2 linked regions of the Novipirellula caenicola genome follow. The main gene of each other region encodes a partner of the protein of the gene in region 2 in a complex. Links are inferred from orthologs where the notes say so. Each region holds a gene or a part of one and is shown on either strand. Other genes may lie near its edges. The genes, in order: trxA and ABEA92_RS13150.

Region 1 (11,545 bases), on a different replicon or contig from region 2:
AATCCTGGATCGGCAAAGCGACCAGCCCCACCTCGGCTCCGCTGTGGATTGTCTTGATCGGTCACGGCACGTACGCACAAAACGTGGCCAAGTTTAATTTGCGAGGGCCCGATGTTTCAGCCACCGAGTTGGCCGAGTGGATCAAACCACTGGATCGTCCATTGGTCATTGTCAACGGTGCTTCAGCGAGTGGTCCGTTTATCAATGCGTTGTCGGCGCCGGGGCGTGTGATTGTCACCGCAACCCAAAGCGGCAGCGAACACAACTATGCCAGATTCGGTCACTATTTTGCCAACGCCATCGGATCGCTCGATGCGGATCTGGATCACGATCAAGAGGTTTCGGTGCAGGAAGCGTTTCTAAAAGCCAACGCGGCGGTGCAATCGTTTTATGAATCCGAATCCAGGATCAGCAGCGAACATGCATTGATCGACGACAACGGCGATGGGCTGGGGACACCATTTAAGGCATTTCGCGGAAAGCTTCCGGCGGCCGCTGCCAAAACCGATCAGCAACTCGACGGTGAACACGCGGCGAAGATGACGTTATTTGCCGCAGCCGATCAAGCCCCGCTGTTGCCCGAAGAGATACAAAACCGAGACAAGATCGAAGGCGAAATTGAAACGCTCAAGTCGCAGAAGGCGACCATGGACGAGACGGCGTACTACAAGCAACTTGAATCACTGATGTTGCCACTGGCCCAGCTCTATCAAAAGGCCGAGCAGCGACAAACTGACAAGACGAAATCGACCGACGCAACAGAATCGACCGACGCAACAGAATCGACCGACACCACGGACTCGGCAAACGCCGAGTAGTCGGCTGGAGTGTTCGCCAATTTTGCCAGCCGACGAATTTGCAGAGGGAACCGTCGACTTCCAATCCCACTGAACATGTAGGCAGGAATCATTGGGTGAAACCCCGTTAGCTGTTTGTGCGCTGGCCCCGGTTCCGCGCTGGAACCATGGCTAGCGGAAAAACGCAACGCTGTGAAGCTTTTTCTCGTACCTACCTTCGCCAGAAGGTGGTGATTTGTATTGGCCGGCAATCATCCACGCTCTGGCAATCATCCACGCTCTGGCAATCATCCACGCTCTGGCAATCATCCACGCTCTGGCGAGCGTAGCTACGGAACGCAAATGCTTCACATCGTTGGGCAAAACGGCCGATCGATTGAAAGACTTCTGCCTAGCTGCTTACAGCTTAGGAATCGGACGTGAAGGTGCCTTATTGAGCATTCGTTTCTGATCGTCTCGCGGTGGATTGTTGTTATTGCCGCCACCACCACGACCAGGTTTACGAGGCGTCAAATCGGTGAAGGTCTCTTTCCATTTCCATCCAATCGGTACCGCAAGCTCTTGCTCGGCAAGCAGTGCCCAAGGCGTACCTTTGTGATCGCGTGTGACGCCTTCGAGCAGCTCCTTGGCCAGCGCGGCTTCGCGTTCCCATTTGCTGCCCACGGAAATCTCTTCGCTCGGTTCTAAGATCCAAGTGTTGTTCTTTGCATCTTCGAAGGGCATCCCGCGTTTGCCTTTGGCCAGCATCGCGTTGTAGGTTTCGGTACGGACCTTCTGAGCCAGCACGCGTCCCATCGCCAAGTCGTATCCCGCTTTCCAGCGAAGACTTTCTTCGCTGTCGCGCGCCTTCATGCCGGGTTCAAGGATGGTGGCCATTTGGATCAACGTGGGTTCCAACTTGGCTGCGTCCTGTTGTGCCTTGGTCAAATCGCCGACCAACTGGGCTTCGCTGCGTTTGACAAAGCGGGTCTGCGGACGTGACAGTCCCTGCGCGGGTCGCATCTGAGCCGCTTGCACAAGGGCTTGTCGCAGCGGGCTGGCTTTTACCTTGGTCACGTAATCTTGAGGTGCCAGGTAGTCCGGGCGATATCTGGCCATCGCACCTGGATCAAAAAAGTATTCGATGTCCGAAGCATAAGCGTCGATCTCGGACGACCGAACGCGTCGCGAAACATTGCGATTGGGATGGACCGTGAAATAGATTCCTCCCGTTTCGTAACACAAACGCGTCAACGCATAAGGTCCGAATCCACTATCGATCACCGGCTCCTTTTTAAAGTCCGCGGTGAAACCGACCTGAACTTGTTCTGGGTAAAAGGTCTCTGGACCTTGATCGACCTGAGCCCATTGAGGCGATTGATCGTATTTAGGGTCAGGGTCGACGTACTTGACCAACGTATGTTCGCGACCAAACGGCGCGGGAACCCCGATCACGTAAACGGGAATCGCCCATTTGCGACATGCCTCGATCGATTGCTCGAGCATGTGGGCATCATCGCCTCGTTCGTCCGTCACGACCACAAACAATACGTTTCGTTGAGGGCCGTTGCCGCCACGGCTGCGACGCAGCGATTTGTATTGATCGGCAGCAGATGAAATGGCGGAAAAGACCCGTTCTTCACCGGAGGCATCGACGGGAATGTTTTGCACAATCGATTGCATCTCTTCGAGATCTTCAATCGGTTCTTCGGTAAACAGGGTGACGGTTTTGCCAAAGCCAATGACCGAACTCAGCAGTGGGCTGTCGTGGGTGTCACGGCGGAACCCAGCCGCGTTGCTCTCTTTGGCAATCCCCAGCTCGCTATAGATTCGATGGAAGCGGTCTCGGATCTCTTGGCGTTGACGATGAAGCGATCCGCTTTGATCAAACAACCACACGACCAACGTCGGACGTTCTTCGAGTGACTGCAGAATCTCGAACGTGATTCGGTCCACCGCGCCGGCGGCACCTTGGGTGCTCTGGCCAACTTGCCCTTTCTGGTTCTTCAATCGATCCAGCGGCGCGACCGCTTGGGTGAACATTTTGTTGACCATGATCTGCCCCAAATCGGTCGGTTCGAGATCGACCGGGTTGGGAATCTCAGAGATCTCGGCAAACATCTCGGCCGAAGCTTCCGCCATCGCCGCATCGGCGGTGCTGTTCGCGCCGACTTCGGTTTGCGGCAGGTCACTGTAGGTCACATCGTCGATCATCTCGACTTTTTCGATTTCTTCTTCGGCCGGTGGCGACACTAACACCACGGCTTCTTCGTCCACCGGCATGACTAAGGGAACCAGCGCCAAGGACAAGATGATGATCAAATGCACCAACATGCTGCCAGCAAACGCAGTGGTCTCGCTCGCCGCAAAGAACGACTCTTCTTCGAGTTCTTCTTCGTCCCAAGCATCGACCGCTTCGAGATTGCTCTGCAAGCCTTCGGTCGCAACAGGACCATTTTGCGAATTGCTTGGAGGGGTCGGAATCGTCATTTGCACTTAACCATTCGGTTCAAAAATGTCGGAGCCAGTTGCGAATCACATCACGGAAAAGGATCACACTCTCGCCGCGCCAGGACATCGTTCGGAGAGCGAAGGCGATAAGTTTTGCATGATCCATCTCGATCCCCCCGGCGAAGTGATCAGTGAGACGACATGGCTTTATTTTACTTCAATTCCAACGCCGCGGGTGTCACGTACGGCGTTTTGCGAACAAGGGCATTAAGGACAAGGTTTGGTGGCCTCGCATGGTCCAACCACGCCGGCGACAAAAAATCGCAATTTACGACAAAAAAAGGGGACAGCACCACGAAAGTCCAAAAAACGTTATCATCGTCCAAGGTGTTATCGATTTGAAGTCGATTCTCGCAGCCCGCCGTTCACTAAATTACAACGAAAACGGTCCGGTTTTGTACCCAGAAAACCTGCGACGCCATCCATCTGGGACGCTTCCGCTCGCCAGAGGCAGGGGGCTGCTAATTGCCAACTTCAACTTGTATTAGTACCCTTGATTTTATACCGTTAGAACTAGCGGAAAATTGAATCCACAATAGTCAAACTGAATACAGCATGGGGCTTTTCAAAATTGTCTGAGCGACTCATCGCAATCGGAGACATCCACGGCTGTAAGGTCGCTTTAGAGCGATTGATTGCAGAGGTTGCGCCGACGACCAAAGACATTGTCGTCACCCTGGGCGATTACGTGGACCGAGGGCCTGATTCCCGGGGGGTGATCGACACCCTGATCGAATTGCGTAAATCGACTCAGTTGATTGGATTGGTGGGAAACCACGAAGAAATGATGCTGGAGGTCGTTCGTGACGGACAATCGCCGCACGGTTGGCTCAAATACGGCGGCGTTGAGACGCTTGATAGCTACGGTTTCGATGGCGGATTGGACTTTTTGCCGCAGAGCCATGAGGATTTCTTCGATTCACTCGGCGATTACTTTGAATACGAAGACTATTTCTTTACGCATGCCGCCTACGATCCCGACACGCCGCTGGAACACCAACCGCCTGAGATGCTGCGGTGGTACACGCTAAACGACGGATTCCCAGCGGCTCACATCAGCGGCAAAACGGCTGTCGTCGGCCATACGGCGATGCGTGACGGCGAAATCCTCGATATCGGCCATCTGCTGGACATCGACACCTTTTGCTACGGCGGAGGCTGGCTGACAGCAATCGATCTGTACAGCCGTCAAGTATGGCAAGTCGCCCAAGACGGACGTGTCCGCAGCACCCAAGCCCAGTACTAGCCAGTACACGGCCAATGCCATCAACCTTGCGTAGCGATCCGTAAAGATCCAACGGGCCAGGTCACGGCGCAAGAATCGGCGCATAAAAAAAGGCACGGTGAATCGCCACAGTGCCTAGGAGGTCAACGCATCCTGTGATGCTTAAGCCACCGACGCATCGAGTGCTTGTTGGAGCGCTGCCTTGGGGCGAACGCCAACAAAACTTTCTGAAACTTCGCCACCTTTGAAAACCAACAGCGTAGGAATGCTGCTGATTCCGAACTTCTGGGCGATTCCAGGGTTGTCGTCGATGTTGATCTTGCCAATCTTGACCGATGGGTTTTCGCTGGCCAATTCGTCAATCATCGGAGCGATCTGACGACATGGACCACACCAAGGTGCCCAAAAGTCAACAAGCACAGGGGAGTCAGACTGAAGGACTTCGCTATCGAAGTTCTCGTCAGTGAATTCTTTTACAGCATCAGATGCCATGGAAACTTCCTTTTTAAAAATAGGTTGCCAGCGCAAATTGTTAGTCAAAGAGCGTCTGCTGTCAATTTGCCCCACTGTCAAAGTGGCCTAATTACCAGTTACTTTTCATCGATTAGGATAGGGCAGCAATATCCGAGCCAATTCGTCCAAAATCATCGCGGTTGCACCCCAAATCCGATAGTCTTGGTATTGAAACGCCGGAGCGGCGAATTGCAGCGTATCAGCTCCGGTTGAAGGGTTTCGATCGGCCCTTGTTTCAATGAAATGCACTCGCTTTTTCATCTGGACCACCGTTCGCCGCGATGGACGAAGTAATTCCTGCAGCGGCATCAGAATCACATTTTCGACTTCGATCGGATCCGGCTGCCACTGAGTTAATGGTGGTTCGATGACAAAGACCACCGGCTGGACCGCATTATCGCTGGCATAAACGTATTGTGGGTGCAGACGGCCGCAATACGTTTGCACCTGCGGCCGTACTCCAAGCTCTTCTTCGAATTCACGCAGTGCAGCGTCTTCGGCCGATTCGCCTTGCTCCTGCCGGCCTCCAGGCAAACAGATCTGACCGCCGTGATGCTTCAGCGTCAGCGGACGCTGCGTCAGCGGAATCACCCACTGCTGATGTGTGTCCTGGAACAACGAAATCGCCACGGCGGCTTGGCGACACCCCCGACGTGCGGGGCCGCGATGGCGACCGTAGGCCAACCCGGGATACATCGGTTCCAACCGATCCGAGCGGCGAGATCGGTTCGCTCCGCAGCGTCGAGTGCTAAGCTGCTTGGTCAAGAAGCGGCCGAGATCATCCGCGATCATGCCCGCACGTTGTTGTGATGATGGAAAAGTCATGGAGGTCAATCGAGCTCAATAATCGCGTCCTTGATGCACGTTTTCCAACACCACCGAGTTTTATTTCCAACGCGATGAATTGAACGGGCGGCATTGCAAGCGTACCGCGTTGGGGATGGCGAACCACACGTCTACGCGTGGTAGCACACGATCCCCACTGCACCTCATTTAACTTAGCACTAGTTGATGGCGGCTGACAATTGATCCAATTTCGTTTGGACTGCCGTCAATTGAGTGGCCACGCCGTCATACTTCTGCTTCATCGCATCAGCCGCCTGCTGGGCTTTGGCCAATGCTTCTTGCAGTGCGGGCAAGCCTTTGGCCAATTCGGCAGCTTCCGCCGTCTTCGCCGCAGCGGTTTGTTGATGCGTCGCGATCGATTGATGAGTCGCGATGCGATCACGACGCAGTTTGACCAATTGGCTCAAGTGATCGATCAGTGCCTGTTCGGCCGCTGCCACCGCGTCCAGCTTGTTTGCGTCGCCGTTGGTTTGCACGCGAACCGCGATCACCGCGTCATGCTTGTCACGTGACGCCCCCGCCAACGCAGGGATCTGTCCATCGAGCTCGCCTACTTTCTTGGCTGCGGCGTCGGCAGCCGCTTTTGATTTTTCAGCTTCCGCCTTGGCCGCGGCAATCTTGGCATTGAGTTCGTCGATCGGTTTTTGAGCCGCGGCGACAGCGTTCATCGCGGCATCGAGCTCGGCTTTGATCGGTTGCATCGTCTTTTGAATCGATGCCAATTGCTGCTGGACGACCTTGGCACGTTCGGCTGCCGGCGGTGGGTTGGCCGCCAACGCTTCTTTCTGTTCTGGTTTTTCAGCCGATGCACTGAAGACTTGGCCATCCCAATCCCCGTAGATCACTCGGCTGCCATCGTGAGAAATCGCAACTTCGAGCACGTCTTCGCTAACGGGTTGGAATTGATGAATCAGTCCCCCGCCAGCGTCCCAAAGTTTGGCTCGGTTGTCTTTACCGGCGGTCACGAGTCGACCTTGATGATCAAAAGCGACTGCGGTCACCCCGCCGCCATGAGCATTGAATGATTTGATGGTTTTCCCTTCGACGACGTCCCACAGTTTGACCGTTCCGTCGTCGCTCGCACTGGCCAAGACATTCGAATCGTCCCGCCATGCCACGGAATTGATCGATCCTTTGTGTCCCGTCAAATCCAGGTACAGTCGCCCCGTGTCGGCTTCCCACAAACTCAAGCCACCGGAACGATCCCCCGACGCGATCAACACCCCATCGGGGCTGTAGGCGACCGCAAAGATCCAATCGGTATGTTTTTTGAGATCAAAGATCAACTCGCCATCGGTGGCGTCATAGACACGCAACATCTTTTGTGGTCCGCCCATCGCGACTCGCGACATGCTCGCGTTGACGTCGGCATCAAACACCACATCGAATTCGTCACCGACGGTCGCCACACGTTCGCCGGTTTTGACATCGTAAATCGCCGCGATCCCTTTGAGTGAATGCTCGCCACCGCCTGCGATCAAAAAGCTGCCGCCGCGACTAAACCGCAGCGACTGAGCAATGCCCTCTTCGAATGGCAAAATTCCAAGCAACTCGGATGTTTCGGTGTGGTACAGCGAGATCTGTTTTTGTCCCGCGATCGCGACCAAGGGTGCCCATGGGCTTGTCCCAATCGCTGAAATGGCGGCAGCACGTTCGGTAGCAACGGGCACTCGCTGAGGAATCGATTCGGGCATCGCCACAGGACCTTCGGGTTTCCCGCCGGTGGAGGCGACAAACGCAAGCGAGTTCTTCTTTTTCGCTTTGACTTTGGAACCCGAGTTTTCCAGGATTCCTCCTTCGATCCAAGCTTGAATGACCGCGAGCTGTTCGGCGGGCAGTTTGTCTTGGTTTGGCGGCATGATCGGCGTGTCGTCATGATTGACCAATTGCCACAAACGGCTGGCCGATGGATCGCCGTCGTCGTACACCACTTCGCCACTACCCCCCCCTTCGATCAATGCCGTGTAGGTGTCGAGAGCCAAGCCGCCCTTTTTATCGCCTTGGTTGTGACAACTAGCACAATGTTGGCGAAAGATCGGCTTCACATCATCTTCGAAAGTGACCTTTTTCACTTCCGGAGTGGACTTTTCGTCGGCCGCGAAGCTGACTCCGCAACCAGCTAAAACAAACAGTGCGGCAATATTCAGTCGATTCATAGCGATTGGAAATCGTGTGGAGAGGCGAAATTTTTTCGAGTAGGAAATCAAAGACGGTCTTTCATTTTAATCAGTGATTAAACGCAAACTCGCGACTGTTCAGCACGGCCCAGAAAACATCCGATAGTTCAGCCGTGCTGTCCCCTTCGGCCGGCATTGTGGCCAGCAGCTTTTCTCGCTCTTCCTTGGTCGGTTTGCGAGCGAGCGAGCGGATATAGATTCGCTCAATCACCTGCTCGTTGCTGAGCTTCTCTTCTTTCACCCATTTTTGAATCACCTTGCCCTGCTCGATTTTGTTGGTTACCGAGCTTCCGTTTAGCAGGTGCAGTGCTTGCGAAAGCGATGGCGACGTGGTCGCTTCACACTCGCATACCGTGGCCCGTGGTGAACGGCCAAAGGTGTCTAGGAAGTAAGTCGAGGTTGCCCCGTCGGCGATCTGCACCGCCGATGCTCCGAGCGGCAACCCGCGATACTTTTCCGGAGCTTCGGTGACTTGGCACAAGCAATCAAGCATGCTTTCGGCCGGAATACGTCGCACCACGGCATACGCATAGTTGCGATTGTCATGAGCATTGGTTTCGTTGGATTGGCAACTGCGTTGATACGCTTCGCTGTTGCAAATATCGCGAACGAGTGACCGCATGTCGAAGTTGTATTCAACCAATTTATTGCCCAGCGTGTCGAACAGTTCGGGGTTGCTTGGCGGGTTACTGATGCGGATATCGTCGACTTGATCCACCAACCCAACGCCCATGAAATGAGCCCAAATTCGGTTCGCAATCGAGCGTGCGAAGTAGGGGTTTTCCTTGCTGGTCAACCAATTTGCCAACACTTCGCGTCGATCTTTGCCTTTGGTGTCGGGCGATTCACCACCCAAGAAACGAGGCGGAACCGGTTTGCCGGTGACGAGGTGATTGACCTCGCCACTAAAGCGGTTGTAAACAATCTTTTCGCGATAATCTTCGGCTTGTTTGCGTCCGACTTGCGAGAAGAACGATGCGAAACCGTAGTAATCGTCCATGGTCCAGCGGTCAAACGGGTGATTGTGACACTGGGCACATTGCGTGCGAATCCCCATAAAGACTTGCGCGACATTTTCAGCCGTCTTCAGCGTGTCACGCTCGATTTCGTAGAAGTTGGTTGCCGGCGACGTGAACGTTCCCCCGGTGCTGGTCAACAATTCACGGACCATTTGATCGATCGGCACGTTGCGAGCAAATTTGTCGGTCAACCAATTGGCATACAAGAACGCGGACTTGTAACTGACCGTATTGCTGCTTTTGATCATCAACAGCTGAGCAAATTTCATAGCCCAGATCTCGCTGAACTCTTTGCGTTCGAGCAAACGATCGATCAATTCCGCACGTTTGTTCGGCGCGGCGTCGGCAACAAATTGTTGATACTCTTGTTCGGTCGGCAACAATCCGGTGATGTCCAACGTGACCCGTCGCAGGAATTCTTCGTCACTGCAGCGTCCGCTTGGCAAGATGCGAAGTTGCTGTAGCTTTTTGCCAACCAACTGATCGATATATTCGCCTTCGATTTTCGGAGCGGTGTACTGCAAATCAGTTGGCAGTGCCAATACTTGGCTGCCCACCGTTTCGGTGACAAAACGAGCCGTCACGAATGCTTCGCCACGGCGGCCCGCGGTGACCACGCCCAGCGAATCGATTGCGGCGGTGCCTGAGTTATTGGAGGTGAACGCGGCCAAACGAGTGACATCGCGGGTGCTGCCATCGCTATAGGTAGCCACGGCAACAAATCGCTGCTGAGATCCCTCGCCTTCGATCACCGCTTGCGGTGGATAGATCGCAAGCGATTGGACGGCCGGTGGTTTGGCGTCTGCAGGATCCGATTTGGCACCCTTTTGCAACCACTCTAAAATCGTGGCGTAGTAATCCGAATCGGTGTCAAACAACTTGCCTCCGGAGTGAGGCACCGCACCGATCGCTTTCTTTAGAAACAGACTTTCTTCGGGGACGGCTAGATTGATCCGGCGAAAACCGATTTCGCGGGTGATGCGAAAGTAATCGCCTTCGGGGTCAAACCCAAACAAACTGATTCGGAAACCGTCTTTCCCGCGAGCCGCACCGTGACAGGACCCGGTATTACACCCCGATCGCGTCAACACAGGCATGACGTCTTTTTCGAAACTGATCTCGGGCTTGGTTGTCGCACCGGTCACCGTCACCGGCACGCGAACTTCGGTGCCCGCATAGGAACCAACCAGTTCGGTTTTTCCATCGGCAACGGGATACAGCATGAAACCATCGCGACGCACTTTCGATGCATCCGCGATCGACCACTCCATCCGCTCGCTGGCGTCTTCGGTAATCCCATCGTCGCGTCGAAGGACAGCAACAAAGGATTGGAAATCGCGAGCGGAACCAAGCTTGATCTCGCTTGGATAAACCGCGATGTCCGGTCGACGCGCCGCGTTGCCGCTAGGAGTCGATGACTCGGGCGTGACCGCGATCGCGGTGACGGCGCCGGTCCACAGGATGGCCACGCCAAGAGCGATCCGCTCGAGTGATTTGATGAATGGAAACTTCATGCCGATGTTCCTCGTTGAACAATTAAAGCGATCGATGAAATGCGGGATCGATAGAATACGGTGGGAAAGGGAAGCGACGGGGCGGACCATATAGGCCCACCCCAAGTCGCCATGCGTGTTATTGGTTCTTCATTTGGCGAAGCTGTTCGAGCCGGCTAAGCGGTTTTGGCGCGGCGGGTTTCGCTTCGGCCGGTTTGGGTTTTGCAGCCGGCTTGGCTGGTTCGTCTTTCTTCGGTGGCAACGGTTTGTCCACACGGATCTCGCCGGTGCCATTGGTTTGCACAATCACTTCGTCCCCAACGGTCACGCGTGATTTGCACACAAGCGTTTTGTGGTTTCCGGTTTTGGCGTCTTTGGCAACCGTGATCGGGAAAACCACGCTGGTTGCATCTTGACTGATTTTTTGAACCGCAGCCGAGCTGGTCACCCCATTGGGGATTCCGACCAATTCCACTTCCGCTTCGCCCGGCAGCTCTCTGAGCACTTCGATTTCCACTGCCACCGACGCGTCAGTTCCAAGTTCTGCAGCAGAGCGAGGAAACTTGAAGCTGAACAGCTGTGGTTGGATCTCCAACATGATCGGTTGTGTCGCGATTTCCGCGGTCCCGTTATCGGTGGGATAGCTTGCGATCATAATCACCGGCCACGTTCCCACGGCAGCACTGCCGTTCGCGGTGATCGGAATTTGAACTTCAGTTTGGCCTTTGTCGATTTTGCGGCTATTGTTGACCGCGACTCCGGGCGGATTGTAGAGCGTGCGAAGCGAAACCGCCCCATCGAAGCCTTCGCCACGTTTGATGCGAACAACCAATTCTTTGCTGCCATCACGCACGATAGGCGTTTTCGGTTGAACCAGCTCAATTTCAAACGGGGCCGCGTCGGTGACGGCGACCGCAGCACGATCGGTATCGTAGCCCCACATCGGGCGACGGTTCTGACCGAGCACCAATTGGTGAGTCTGCTT
Region 2 (11,612 bases):
GGGTCTCGCGATCGCGGATCATCCTCAGGGCCCCTACCTCAGACATCCAGCGAACCCGGTGATTCCCGGCAATCATGAAGTGCTGGTCTGGCCGCACGGCGATGGCGTGGCGGCGATGATTGGCACCACCGGCCCCAAAGAGATCACCAATTCGATCCTGTATGCCGAAGACGGAATCCATTTCACCAAAACGCACAAGGTCAAGAATGGCCCGTGGGCGGGCGGCGCGTATCGTCCCGAAGCGTTCACGGACAGTGGCAAAGGCGACATTCCAAACTGGGGTGTCGAAATCGGAAGGGCAAAAAATCAGCTGCCATTCATTCATCGATTTGACATCAAAAAAGGTAAGTAAGATGACGAGACGTTTCGCATGCCTATTGGTGTTCGCATTGGCGGTTTCTGAACTGTTCGCGGCGACGAATCTGTTTGCGGACACCGTGACCGTTGATTCTCCGGATGGTCAAACGGTCGTGTCGTTTAAGCTAAGCGACGACTCGCTGGTCTATTGGATTACCCGGCAAGGCGAAGCGATCGTTGATCCGTCCAAGGTCGAGATTTTCGCTGGCGCAACGATGTCGATAGTGGACCAGTCCATTCTCCAGAACGATTCCGTTTGGCAGCCGACATGGGGCCAATTCAGCAGCATCCGCGATCAGCATCACGAACTGACCCTTTCACTGACTGCCGACGACATCCCGGTGACGCTGCTCTGCCGCGTGTTCGACACGGGGGTCGGGTTTCGCTTTGTGCTGTCGGAAGAATCCGCTGGCAAGCGGATGACCTTTTCGAGCCAGTTCAAGGTGCTCGGCGGTGTGGCGTATTACTCGGGCCAGCGTGGTGCAAGTTTCACCAACCCCGCAAAGGCAAGAAACATCTCGGTTCCGTTGGTTACCGAACGCAACGATGGATTGCATGTGGCGTTGCTGGAATCGGATCTCTATTCCGCGGCCGCATTGGAGAGTATGCGGATTCGTTATGCGAAGGATGAGAAAGCGATGGTGGCCGCGAGTTCCGCGGTCTCAAGCGGCGATGGCCAGCTCACCCCTTGGCGTGTCATTCTGATTGACGAGACCGCAGGCGATTTGACCATCAATACCGTGGCATTGAATTTGGCCGCCCCCTGCAAATTGACCGATACCCAATGGATTCAACCCGGTAAAGGACTCTGGGACTGGCGGATTCACGGCTATGACAATGGCGAATTCGTGTACGGCATCAACACCCATAGCTACTTGCACCTGATCGACTTTTGTGCCGAACAGGGGCTAGAGTATTTGACGGTCGACGATCACTGGTTCAAATCCGCTGGCGACGGAAAGATGGTGGTTTCGCCGGAGGTCGATATTGAAAAAGTGATGAGCTACGCCAAAGAGAAGGGCGTCATGATCATGCTTTACTACGATCGAAAAAAGGGCAACTTTGGCGACGAAACTCTCTTTCGCCACTATGCCGAACTCGGCGCTGCAGGCATGAAATATGGCTTCATGGGCAACAAAGCGGATTTTACTCGAAATGCCATTGATGAAGCCGCAGCAAACAAACTGTTGATCAATTTCCATGACGGCCCTGTGCCGATGGCGGGCGTGGAACGAACCATGCCCAACATGATCACTCGCGAATATTGCCACGGTCAACAGGATTCTCGCAGTGCCTTTACCCCGGAAACGTTTCTGAAGATGGCGATGGTCAGCGCGTTGTCGGGACCGCTCGATATGTCCAACGGCAATTTTGGAATCAACAGCATCAACGCGGGCGAGCGAGAGAAGGGGCCGAGAAAGAAAAACAGCTACATCTCGACCGTGGTCAGCGAAGTGGCTCGCAATCTGGTGATCTACACAGGACTTGTCACGCTGCCCGATGCACCCGAGGCATACAACAAGAAGGCGGATCTATTTGAATTTTTAAAGGTCATGCCGGCAACGTGGGACGAGACTCGCGTGTTGAACTCGAAGATCGGAAACTACATCACCGTCGCCCGTCGCAGCGGTAACCAGTGGTATGTGGCTTCGGTCAACGACCAATCCGAACGGACGCTGGACATTCCGCTCGATTTCCTTGATCCGGACCATCGCTACGAAGTCACGCTCTATCAAGATGCGGCGGACTCGCACGGCGTGAAAAATCCGGAAGCCTATGAGATCGCAACCGCGGTCGCAAAGCACGGCGATGTGATGCAGATCAAAATGGCGATCGGTGGTGGGCACGCGATGATCCTGCGACCAACAACGACAAAGTGACCGTCAGCATTGCCCATCGGTCCGCTTAGGCATTCACTAACTTCGCGCGGCTCGGCAAGCTCTATCGCCGGTTTTAAAAGTCAAATCGGTTTGGCAAAGCGCTTTTGTCAAAACAAACGGGTGATCGTCAATGGCGGCGGTTTGACGTATACCGGTGGCATGAATACAGTCCAAGCACAAGTCGATGAACTCTATCGAACGCAGTCGCGCAAAGTTTTTGCGTCGCTGGTTCGTTTATTGAGCGATTTTGATTTGGCCGAAGAAGCGATGCAGGAAGCATTTGCAGCGGCGATCTCGCAGTGGGACGCCGAGGGCATTCCGGCGAACCCGTCTGCTTGGTTGATCTCAACCGGACGATTCAAAGCAATTGACATCATTCGTCGCCGCGAGAAGGCTCGAGCGATCGCCCCCGACGTCAGCCGACGCATGCAGGAGATTTGCCAGGCTAACGCGGAACGGGCGGCAACGGAAATCGAAGACGACCCATTGCGGCTGATCTTCACCTGCTGCCATCCGGCGATTGACCCGAAGGTTCAAGTTCCCTTGACGCTGCGTGAGGTGTGTGGGCTGACCACCGAGGAAATCGCAAAGGCATTTCTCACATCGCCGGCAACGATGGCTCAGCGAATCGTACGCGGCAAAGCGAAAATTCGCGATGCCAAGATCCCATTTATCGTTCCCCATCTGAGCGAATTACCGGCGCGACTCGACGGCGTGCTCTCAGTTATCTACCTGATCTTCAATGAAGGCTACTCGGCGTCCCGCGGAGATTCCTTGATTCGCAGCGAACTGTCGGATGAAGCCATTCGCTTGTGTCGACTGCTGCTGCAATTGCACAGCGATGCTGAAGTGATGGGGCTGCTTGCGTTGATGCTGCTGCATGAATCGCGGCGAACGGCTCGCACATCGGGCGATGGCGAGATCGTGCTGCTAGAGGATCAGGACCGCAGCCAGTGGGATCCAGACCTTATCTCCGAAGGCAAACAATTGGTCGAACAATCGTTGGCATCACGGCGTTTCGGATTCTATACGCTGCAAGCGGCGATCTCGGCCGTTCACGCCGACGCACCCACCGCGGCCCAAACCGATTGGAACCAGATCGTTGCCCTCTATTCAGTCTTGCTGCAGGTCGATCCGTCGCCTGTGGTCGAATTGAACCGCGCCGTCGCGGTGGCCATGCGAGACGGCCCCGATGCCGGCATTGCGATCATTGATGCGGTCCTCCAGCGAGGCGAACTGCAGAACTACCATCTCGCCCACTCGGCGCGCGGCGAGCTTTTGCGGCGAGCGGGTCGAAACGTCGACGCGATCGCAGCGTTCCAGCAGGCATTGGAGCTGTGCCAGCAGCAGCCAGAGCGTCGGTTTCTGATGGAACGACTGCGGAATCTGCGTCCATCCTGATGCTGGGAACGTTCCCCCAACCGCCTCCCAGACACGCAACAGGATCTTTTTCAACAAAATGCGAAGCCATGTCGATTCGCCTGTTCCCCGTGCGACCATTGGGTAAAGCAACAGCAAAAACAACCTAATCAACGTTGAATCTATCGCGGAGAAAAACATGAAAGTAGCCGTCTTTGTCAAAGCAACCAAGAGCTCCGAAGCAGGGCAAATGCCTGACGAGAAATTGTTGGCCGATATGGGCAAGTTCAACGAGGAACTGGTTCAAGCGGGAATCATGAAGGCTGGTGAAGGACTGAAGCCAAGTTCCGAAGGGGTGCGAGTCCGCTTCAGTGGAACCGACCGAACCGTAACGGATGGGCCGTTCGCGGAAACCAAAGAACTGGTTGCTGGGTTCTGGCTTTGGGAAGTGAGTTCGATGCAGGAAGCGATCGATTGGGTCAAACGATGTCCCAATCCGATGATCGAAGAATCGGACATCGAAATTCGTCCGCTGTACGAAATGGAAGATTTTGCAGAATCGGATCCGACCGGCCAAATCGGCGATCAAGAAGACGATCTTCGTGAGCAGATCACGATGCTGCAAAGCCAAGTTCAACCCTACCTTTTCTATGGCGGTCGCTGCGAAGAAGCACTGGCGTTCTACGAGCAAGCGATTGGAGCCACCGTATTGATGAAGATGCGGTTCAGCGACAGCCCCGACCCGCTGCCCGAGGGTATGCTCGAGTCGGGGTTTGAGGAAAAAGTGATGCATGCCTCCTTCCGAGTCGGCAAGATGACGTTGATGGCGTCCGATGGCTGCGGCGAAGCCACGGCTCACCAGGGATTTCGGCTTGCGTTATCGGTCGAAAACGAATCCGTTTGTGATCGCGTTTTCACAGCACTCGCCGAAGGCGGCAACGTCGATATGCCGCTGGATGAAACGTTTTGGTCACCACGCTTCGGCATGCTGACCGACAAATTTGGTATTGGTTGGATGGTAATGGTCCCAGGATCTGAATCGTAATCCTGGATTCCCTATCCCTAAACTTCGATCCGTTGGTCGATGGAAGAAAGCGTTTGATTAAGATGATGAGAAAGCAAGAGAACAGGAATACGACCAGGAGTGAAGCATGAAATACATGCTATTGATTTACAGTTCCGAGGACGGCTGGAACGAAGACGAACGCAAAAAATGCATGGTCGAATCGATGGGGATCGCTAGCGAACTCGAGCAGCAGGGAAAATGGATCGCGTCGTCACCACTGCATTCGGTGACCACCGCGACGAGTGTCCGCGTTCGAGAGGGGAAACGTCAAATCACCGATGGTCCGTTTGCTGAAACGACCGAACAACTCGGCGGATACTACATCATCGACGTGGATGACCTCGACGAAGCAATCGCGATTGCTGAACGACTTCCACCTGCGAAAAAAGGCACGGTTGAGATTCGTCCGATCGAGACACTGCCGGATGTCCCCTCGTGATCCTAGCAGTCCTCAGGAATCAGGTAACAAGAACCAGGTAACAGAAGCAATGACGACAAAACAGGTGACGATGGCATTTTCGCTGATCTGGTGCGTCAGCATCCTGTTCTCACCGCTGGTGATGGCTGACACCGCCACCACGACGAGCTCCGAGCCAGTCAAGCCAAACATCGTGTTTATCCTTGCCGATGATCTGGGTTGGCAAGACGTCGGCTTTATGGGCAGCCGCTATTTCGAAACTCCCCACCTGGATTCGCTGGCCGAACAAAGCTTGGTGTTTGATCAGGCCTACATGTATCCCACTTGTTCGCCGTCGCGAGCGGCGATTCTGACCGGGAAACAGTCGTTCCGTACCGGCTGCTACACCGTGCCAGTGCTAGAGCAGGGCAGTGCCAAGGACAATATTTTCTCGAGATGGACGGTCGAAAAAGAGCATCCGGTTTATGCAAAACCACTTGCGGACGCAGGCTATCAACTGATCCACCTCGGAAAATGGCACATTGTCGGTCCGTATCCCGAAGCCGAAGGAGCGCTGCCGTTTGAGAAGAAGTTGGGCCAGCCGAAAAATGGCGACTTAAGCTGGCTCGCCGCGCACCAATCCGCCGAGATCCAGCAGTATTATCCAACCGGTCGCGGGTTTCATGAAAACGTCGGCGGTACATGGTGGGGCGATCCGGCTCGTGGTTATGAAAAAGGCTACAACGCGGAGGGTGGTGGCTATGTGGCTCCCTTCAAAAATCCCTTCATCGCTGAAAAGGAGGGCGATCACTGGCTCACCGATCGGCTCACCTCGGATGCGATCGATTTCATGCAGCGTCACAAGGACGGGCCATTTTTTGTGAACCTGCATTTCTATGCGCCGCACCGACCGTCCGTCCCACGGCATCAAACGTGGCTGGATCATTTCATGAACAAGCCAGGCGACGCGTCGACCGGACAGGGAACGGGGCCGCTGAAGAAGAAAAAAGAAATTGCCGCCTACGCCACAATGGTCAAATCGCTCGACGAGAATGTCGGACGGATCACCAACTATCTCGATCAAGCCGGACTTCGCCGGAACACCGTGATTGTCTTTACCTCGGACAACGGTCACAACGGGTTGCAAAGTCGCAATGACAACCTTCGTGGAGCCAAAGGAACTCTCTACGAAGGAGGATTGCGTGTTCCGGCGCTGATCCATTGGCCCGAAACCGTCACCCCCGCCCGTTGCCAGCTGCCCATCCACGGGCTCGACCTTTTTCCAACCTTCCTCGAACTGGCAGGGATCAACGATTACGAAGGAACGCTTGATGGCGACAGCCTGTTGCCGTTGATGCACGGCAACCCGCTGGCAGAACGCGCCCTGTTTTGGCATGTCGCCAGTGCCTACAAGAATCCTGCCGCGTCCATCATCCGCAAGGGAGACTGGAAGCTGATCCAATTTCTCAAAGACGGGAAAACCGAACTCTACAATCTTCGTCTGGATCAAAAAGAGAGCCAAAACTTGGCCGCGAAAAATCCCGAAGTGGCTGAAGCACTGGTGAAGCAACTGGTCGCTTGGCGCAAAGCCAACCACGTGCCGCTGCCGCCAAGTTCAACGCTCGAATTTTAAGACGCTCGCGAGGGTCTACACCAATCGCATCAAGATGCCTGCAGCGAGCAAACTGCGGGGTTCGCCAGCGGTGCATGAAGCTGTCCTGGGCTCGATGTATCCACCTGCGCCCTCGACGCGATTCCAGCAAAAGTTATCACGCTATGCCAGACGCGATTCTTCCGCATCCGCGCCGCCACGACGAACCCACTGGACGATGTGTTCTTCGATGGTGTTGCGAACGGCTCGAAATCGATCGAGTCGTTCGCGTTCGCTCCCCTCGGCGGCGGCAGGGTCTTCAAACGGCCAATGAATGGTGTGGCGTGTGAATGGCCACACGTGAGGGCACGAATTCTCGTCGTACTCACAGACGATGATGACATGTCTGACAGCGAGTTTACCGAGATACTCCGTTAGCGATTTGGAACGGTGACCTTGCAAACTAATTCCGACTTCGTCCATCACGCGAATGGTCATCGGATGAATGTCGCGTGGATTCAATCCTGCACTGTGAATCTCGAAGCGGTTACCCGCGTGTTTGCGTAGAAACGCCTCGGCCATCTGGCTTCGCGCCGAGTTCCCTTCACAGAGGAACAATACGACGGGTTTGGACATGACTGACTCCGGTTCAACAATCTATCTAGTCGCGTGACTCGTAGCGGGCGACACAATCGGGAGGGCACGCTACGGCGTCTGCACGAACGAATCCTGCGATGCCACTTTCATCGATTCCAACTTGGACTCGGATGCCCGAATCACGTGTGGCGCCAAACGCACGTTGCCGGCGGCTTCGGCGTAATCTTGACCACTGGTAAGACACCACTGGATAAATGATTTCACTCGCTCGGTCTGCGCGTCATCGGCGTACTGTTTGCGAAGCAGAATCCATGTGAAGGTGACAATCGGGTACGAGTATTCACCGCTGGGGTCGGGGACGTAAGCGAGCAGGTTGTCGGGAAGCTCTGCATTCAACAGGGTTTCCAGCCCCGACGTTCCCGAGGGAGCCACGTAGTTCCCGGCTTTGTTTTCCAGGGCGGCCATGCCAAGCCCTACTTCGCGGGCTGCACCGTATTGCACATAGCCGATCGAATAAGGCGTTTGCTTGATTCTTCCTGCAACGCCCGAGTTTCCTGATGCGCTCATCGCGGCCCCTGGCCAATCGAGCACCTTGACTCCACGGCCCCTCGAAGCGTCCGATGGGTTGCTACCAAACTGATCGGCCCACTCGTCGTTGATCGCAGCCAAGTGATTAGTAAAAGCAAAGGTCGTACCACTGCTGTCTTGCCGGACGATCACATGAATCGGTTGGTCAGGAAGTTTTTTGCCTGGATTCGCTTCTTGGATCCGCGGATCATTCCATCGTGTCTCTTTCCCCAGAAATGCGTCGACATAGACATCTCGCGGTAAGTTCAATTTTGCGGGAAGACCTTCGGGGTTGTAAGCGAGGACGATGATTCCGGCCGTGATTGGAATCTGAATCGCTCCACCCTCGACGGAACTCAACGCCGCTTCGGAGAGCCCCGCATCGGTCCCGCCGAAATCGATAGAACCTTCGATGAAACGTTTCTCTCCTTCGCCACTGCCGATGGATTCATAGTGGATGTCAACATCGGCGTGTCGCTTGTGATACTGCTCGGCCCACGTCTTGATGATCGGAGCAGCAAAGGTCGATCCGCCGCCGGTGACAGCCGAGTCCGAAATCTTCGGTCTTGATCCGCTGCAGCCGATTGTCAGTAGTGCCATCACGCACCATGCCGCCAAAGCGGTCCAATATCCGCGTGTACCCAAGTCGTTCATTTCGGTTTCCCTTTCGGCGTCTAAAAACTGTCTTAAGATGTCTGAGGAGCCATCTCGGCATTGGAAGATCGTTTGGAGGTCGGCAAGTAAAGCGTCATCGCCGCGGCAATCAACACGAACACACACGAGGTCCACAAGCAGCCTGGCAATCCGGCAAGCAAAAACATCGTGCCCGATAGGAGTGTGCCCACAAGCCGACCACAGGCATTTGCCATGTAATAAAAACCGACATTCAGCGCAACCTTGTCCGAGTCCGCGTAGGCGAGGATCAGATAGGAATGAACCGATGAGTTCACGGCAAACACCACTCCGAACACCGCCAACCCCAACAGGATGCTGATGTTGGGATAGAAGTCGACTTGGATGGCAATCGCCAGCGCGAGTGAAACGAGGAACAGCGTGAATCCCCAGCTCTGTGCGGCTCGTGCGCCGCCGGTGATTCCGCCGGTACGGTTCGCAAACCGTGGCGCCGATGCTTGAATGATCCCATAACCGATCACCCACGCGGCGAGAAAGCCGCCGATGCCGGCAAAGCTCCAACCGAGATGCGAAGCGAGGAAGACCGGAAGTCCGACGACGAACCAAACATCTCGGGCTCCGAACAGAAAGAAGCGAGCGAACGAAAGGATGTTGATCTCGCGGTTTTTCGAAAACAGTTCCTTGAACCGAACCTTCGATTTGGCTTTGCCCATTTCGGACCGGAGCATGGTGACCGAACACACAAGCACCACGCCAAGCGCCGCCGCCATCGCCCAAAGCGACGCTGCAAAGCCGAGCCACTGAAGCAGCACGCCACCAAGTAAGAAACCGACGCCCTTCAGTGCATTCTTACTGCCCGTCAGTATCGCCACCCATTTGTAAAGCCGCGATTGACTCGTTGCTTCATCGGGATCATTGACCAACAACTTGACCGCGCTCTTGGAACTCATCTTCGTCAAGTCTTTGGCGATGCCGGAAATCGCTTGACTGCCCATCACGTAGGCAACCGAGACCCACGCGATCCACTCGGGCTGGATGAACGACAACATCGTCAACGCAACGATCTGCAGTGCCAATCCAGCAAACAGAGTGATGCGAAGCCCGTAGCGTGATGCGATCCAACCACCCAATAAATTGGTGATGACTCCACAGAATTCATACAGCAAGAACAGAAACGCAAGGCTGACCGGCGAATACCCCAATTCATGAAAATGAAGTAGCACCAACATGCGCAAGGCACCGTCGGTCAGGGTGAACCCCCAATACGCCGCTGTCACAAGTCCGTAGCTTTTTTTGTCCACTGGTGTCCCTACGGTGTTATGCGGGTGCGTGACCTGGCAAACGACAAGCAACCTTCTTGACCAATTCCATCATACGATTGGCGTAACCGACCTCGTTGTCGTACCAAACCAGGATCTTCACCATGGTTTCGTCGATCATCATCGTCGAGGGACCGTCAACGATTCCCGAACGGATATCGTTCACATAATCCGCCGACACAAGTGGCTTTGTTTCAAATCCAAGAATGCCCTTCAAACTGCCTTGCGATGCATCCTTTAGTCGATCATTGATTTCGTCGGCAGTCGCAGGTCGCTGCAGCTCAAACACACAGTCGGTCAGCGATGCATTGAGTAGCGGCACACGAACCGCCAAACCATTCAATTTGCCTTCGAGCTCGGGGTAGATCATCGTGATCGCTTTCGCCGAACCGGTCGTCGTCGGAACCAAAGAATTCAAAGCCGATCTCGCTCGACGCAAATCGGCATGCGGTGTATCGACGATCACTTGCGTGTTGGTAACATCGTGCAGCGTGGTGATCACCCCATGCTTGATTCCAAACTGTTCATGGACCACCTTGACGACCGGAGCCAGGCAGTTGGTCGTGCATGACGCCGCGGTAAGCAGATGGTGCTGATCGGGATCATAAAGATCGTCATTACAACCCATGACCACGTTCAATGCACCTTCCTTGACGGGTGCCGCGACGACGACCTTCTTGACACCTTGTTCAAAGTACGGGTTCAGCGTTTCCGGCGTACGAAACTTTCCCGAACTCTCCACCACGATGTCCACCCCCAGGTCCCGCCATGGAACCTCTGCAGGCGTACTGTGGCTCGAGAAACTAACGCGTTTGCCCTCGACAACGATCGCGTCATCGGTGGACTCGATCTCTTTTTGCCAGCGGCCATGAACGGTATCAAACTCAAGCAAATGAGCTGCTGCCTTGGTCCCGCCTTTGACTTCGTTCACATGCACGATTTCGAAATCGGGCCAATCCCAGGCAGCTCGAAAGCCCAGGCGACCCATGCGGCCAAATCCGTTAATCCCGACGCGGACACTCATTTCTCTGCCACCTTTCCACACGATTTCCGTTTCTTGGTCTGTTTCTTTCCCACCGGATCACAAGAACCCGGGGCACAAAGTTCCGGCCTGCCTTGGCAGCAGTCTTCGGTCAGAAAACCCATCAAGCAATTAATTCCCTTGACGTTGATCGCATAGATGACCGAACGTCCCTGTTTGTGCGACTCAACCAGCCCAGCATGCGACAGTTCCTTTAAATGAAATGACAGCGTCGCCGGAGGTATCTTCAATTTCTCGGCAATTTGACCCGCCGGCAGCCCGCTGGGCCCCAGCCGCACAAGCAACCGAAAGACCTCCAAGCGTGATTCCTGGGCGAGCGCATGAAGAGCAATAACAGCCTGATTTATTTCCATGGTTGTAAAACTATCGAACATTCCAAGCGTGTCAATGGCCGGTGCACCGGGTGCGACGCAGCAAGGCCGCCGACGACGCAAAATCGCAGCCGATCCGCTTCGAAACGGACGAATGAGACCCACGCTGAAAACCAAAACCAGTCGATCAGAGTAGGAGGATCATGACTGCGGATCGCCCCCTTTTGGGTTCGACGTGGAAACCATTTATCCGCCAAAAGCCCGCCAAAGTCACGTAAAACCGAGGTTTTCAGCAGTCTCCGGCACGTTTGCGTTTTTTCGAAACCAATCCCATCAGACAACCCCTTTCTTTCCCGCACGGCGGCAACGATGAAGATATGATGAATTCCTCGTTTTTTGGGATGCCGTGACCCATGGGTCGTAAGCGAGTCTGACCGCCAATCCCCCATTTTCACGTCAACGCACGCGGCGATTTGTCGGAACCGTATCAATG

What was found.
Region 1: the proteins of ABEA92_RS13150 (region 2) and trxA are in contact, whole or in part, in an NMR structure (PDB 2IPA), measured with the Bacillus subtilis proteins. The link is inferred for Novipirellula caenicola from one-to-one orthologs.

What each region holds. Positions count from the first base shown.
Region 1 is NZ_BAABRO010000004.1:413,312-424,856, forward strand. The notes cover bases 3,340-6,050. They hold trxA (thioredoxin), read right to left. Parts: upstream 5,005-6,050; coding sequence 4,675-5,004; downstream 3,340-4,674. Other genes in these bases: ABEA92_RS11150 (metallophosphoesterase family protein), read left to right, coding at 3,859-4,533; ABEA92_RS11160 (NUDIX hydrolase), read right to left, coding at 5,110-5,850; ABEA92_RS11165 (c-type cytochrome domain-containing protein), read right to left, coding at 6,030-6,050. Outside these bases: ABEA92_RS11140 (hypothetical protein), read left to right, coding at 1-818; ABEA92_RS11145 (vWA domain-containing protein), read right to left, coding at 1,197-3,266; more of ABEA92_RS11165, read right to left, coding at 6,051-8,027; ABEA92_RS11170 (DUF1549 domain-containing protein), read right to left, coding at 8,098-10,581; ABEA92_RS11175 (pre-peptidase C-terminal domain-containing protein), read right to left, coding at 10,700-11,545. UniProt on the Bacillus subtilis protein: Participates in various redox reactions through the reversible oxidation of its active center dithiol to a disulfide and catalyzes dithiol-disulfide exchange reactions.
Region 2 is NZ_BAABRO010000005.1:362,345-373,956, forward strand. Bases 5,561-8,338 are described here. They hold ABEA92_RS13150 (arsenate reductase ArsC), read right to left. Parts: upstream 7,287-8,338; coding sequence 6,834-7,286; downstream 5,561-6,833. Other genes in these bases: ABEA92_RS13145 (sulfatase), read left to right, coding at 5,561-6,692; pstS (phosphate ABC transporter substrate-binding protein PstS), read right to left, coding at 7,356-8,338. In the rest of the region: ABEA92_RS13120 (family 43 glycosylhydrolase), read left to right, coding at 1-352; ABEA92_RS13125 (glycoside hydrolase family 97 protein), read left to right, coding at 354-2,237; ABEA92_RS13130 (RNA polymerase sigma factor), read left to right, coding at 2,397-3,638; ABEA92_RS13135 (YciI family protein), read left to right, coding at 3,796-4,641; ABEA92_RS13140 (YciI family protein), read left to right, coding at 4,748-5,101; more of ABEA92_RS13145, read left to right, coding at 5,088-5,560; more of pstS, read right to left, coding at 8,339-8,468; organoarsenical effux MFS transporter ArsJ, read right to left, coding at 8,501-9,748; ABEA92_RS13165 (ArsJ-associated glyceraldehyde-3-phosphate dehydrogenase), read right to left, coding at 9,765-10,790; ABEA92_RS13170 (ArsR/SmtB family transcription factor), read right to left, coding at 10,787-11,182. UniProt on the Bacillus subtilis protein: Catalyzes the reduction of arsenate [As(V)] to arsenite [As(III)]. In vitro, can dephosphorylate para-nitrophenyl phosphate (pNPP).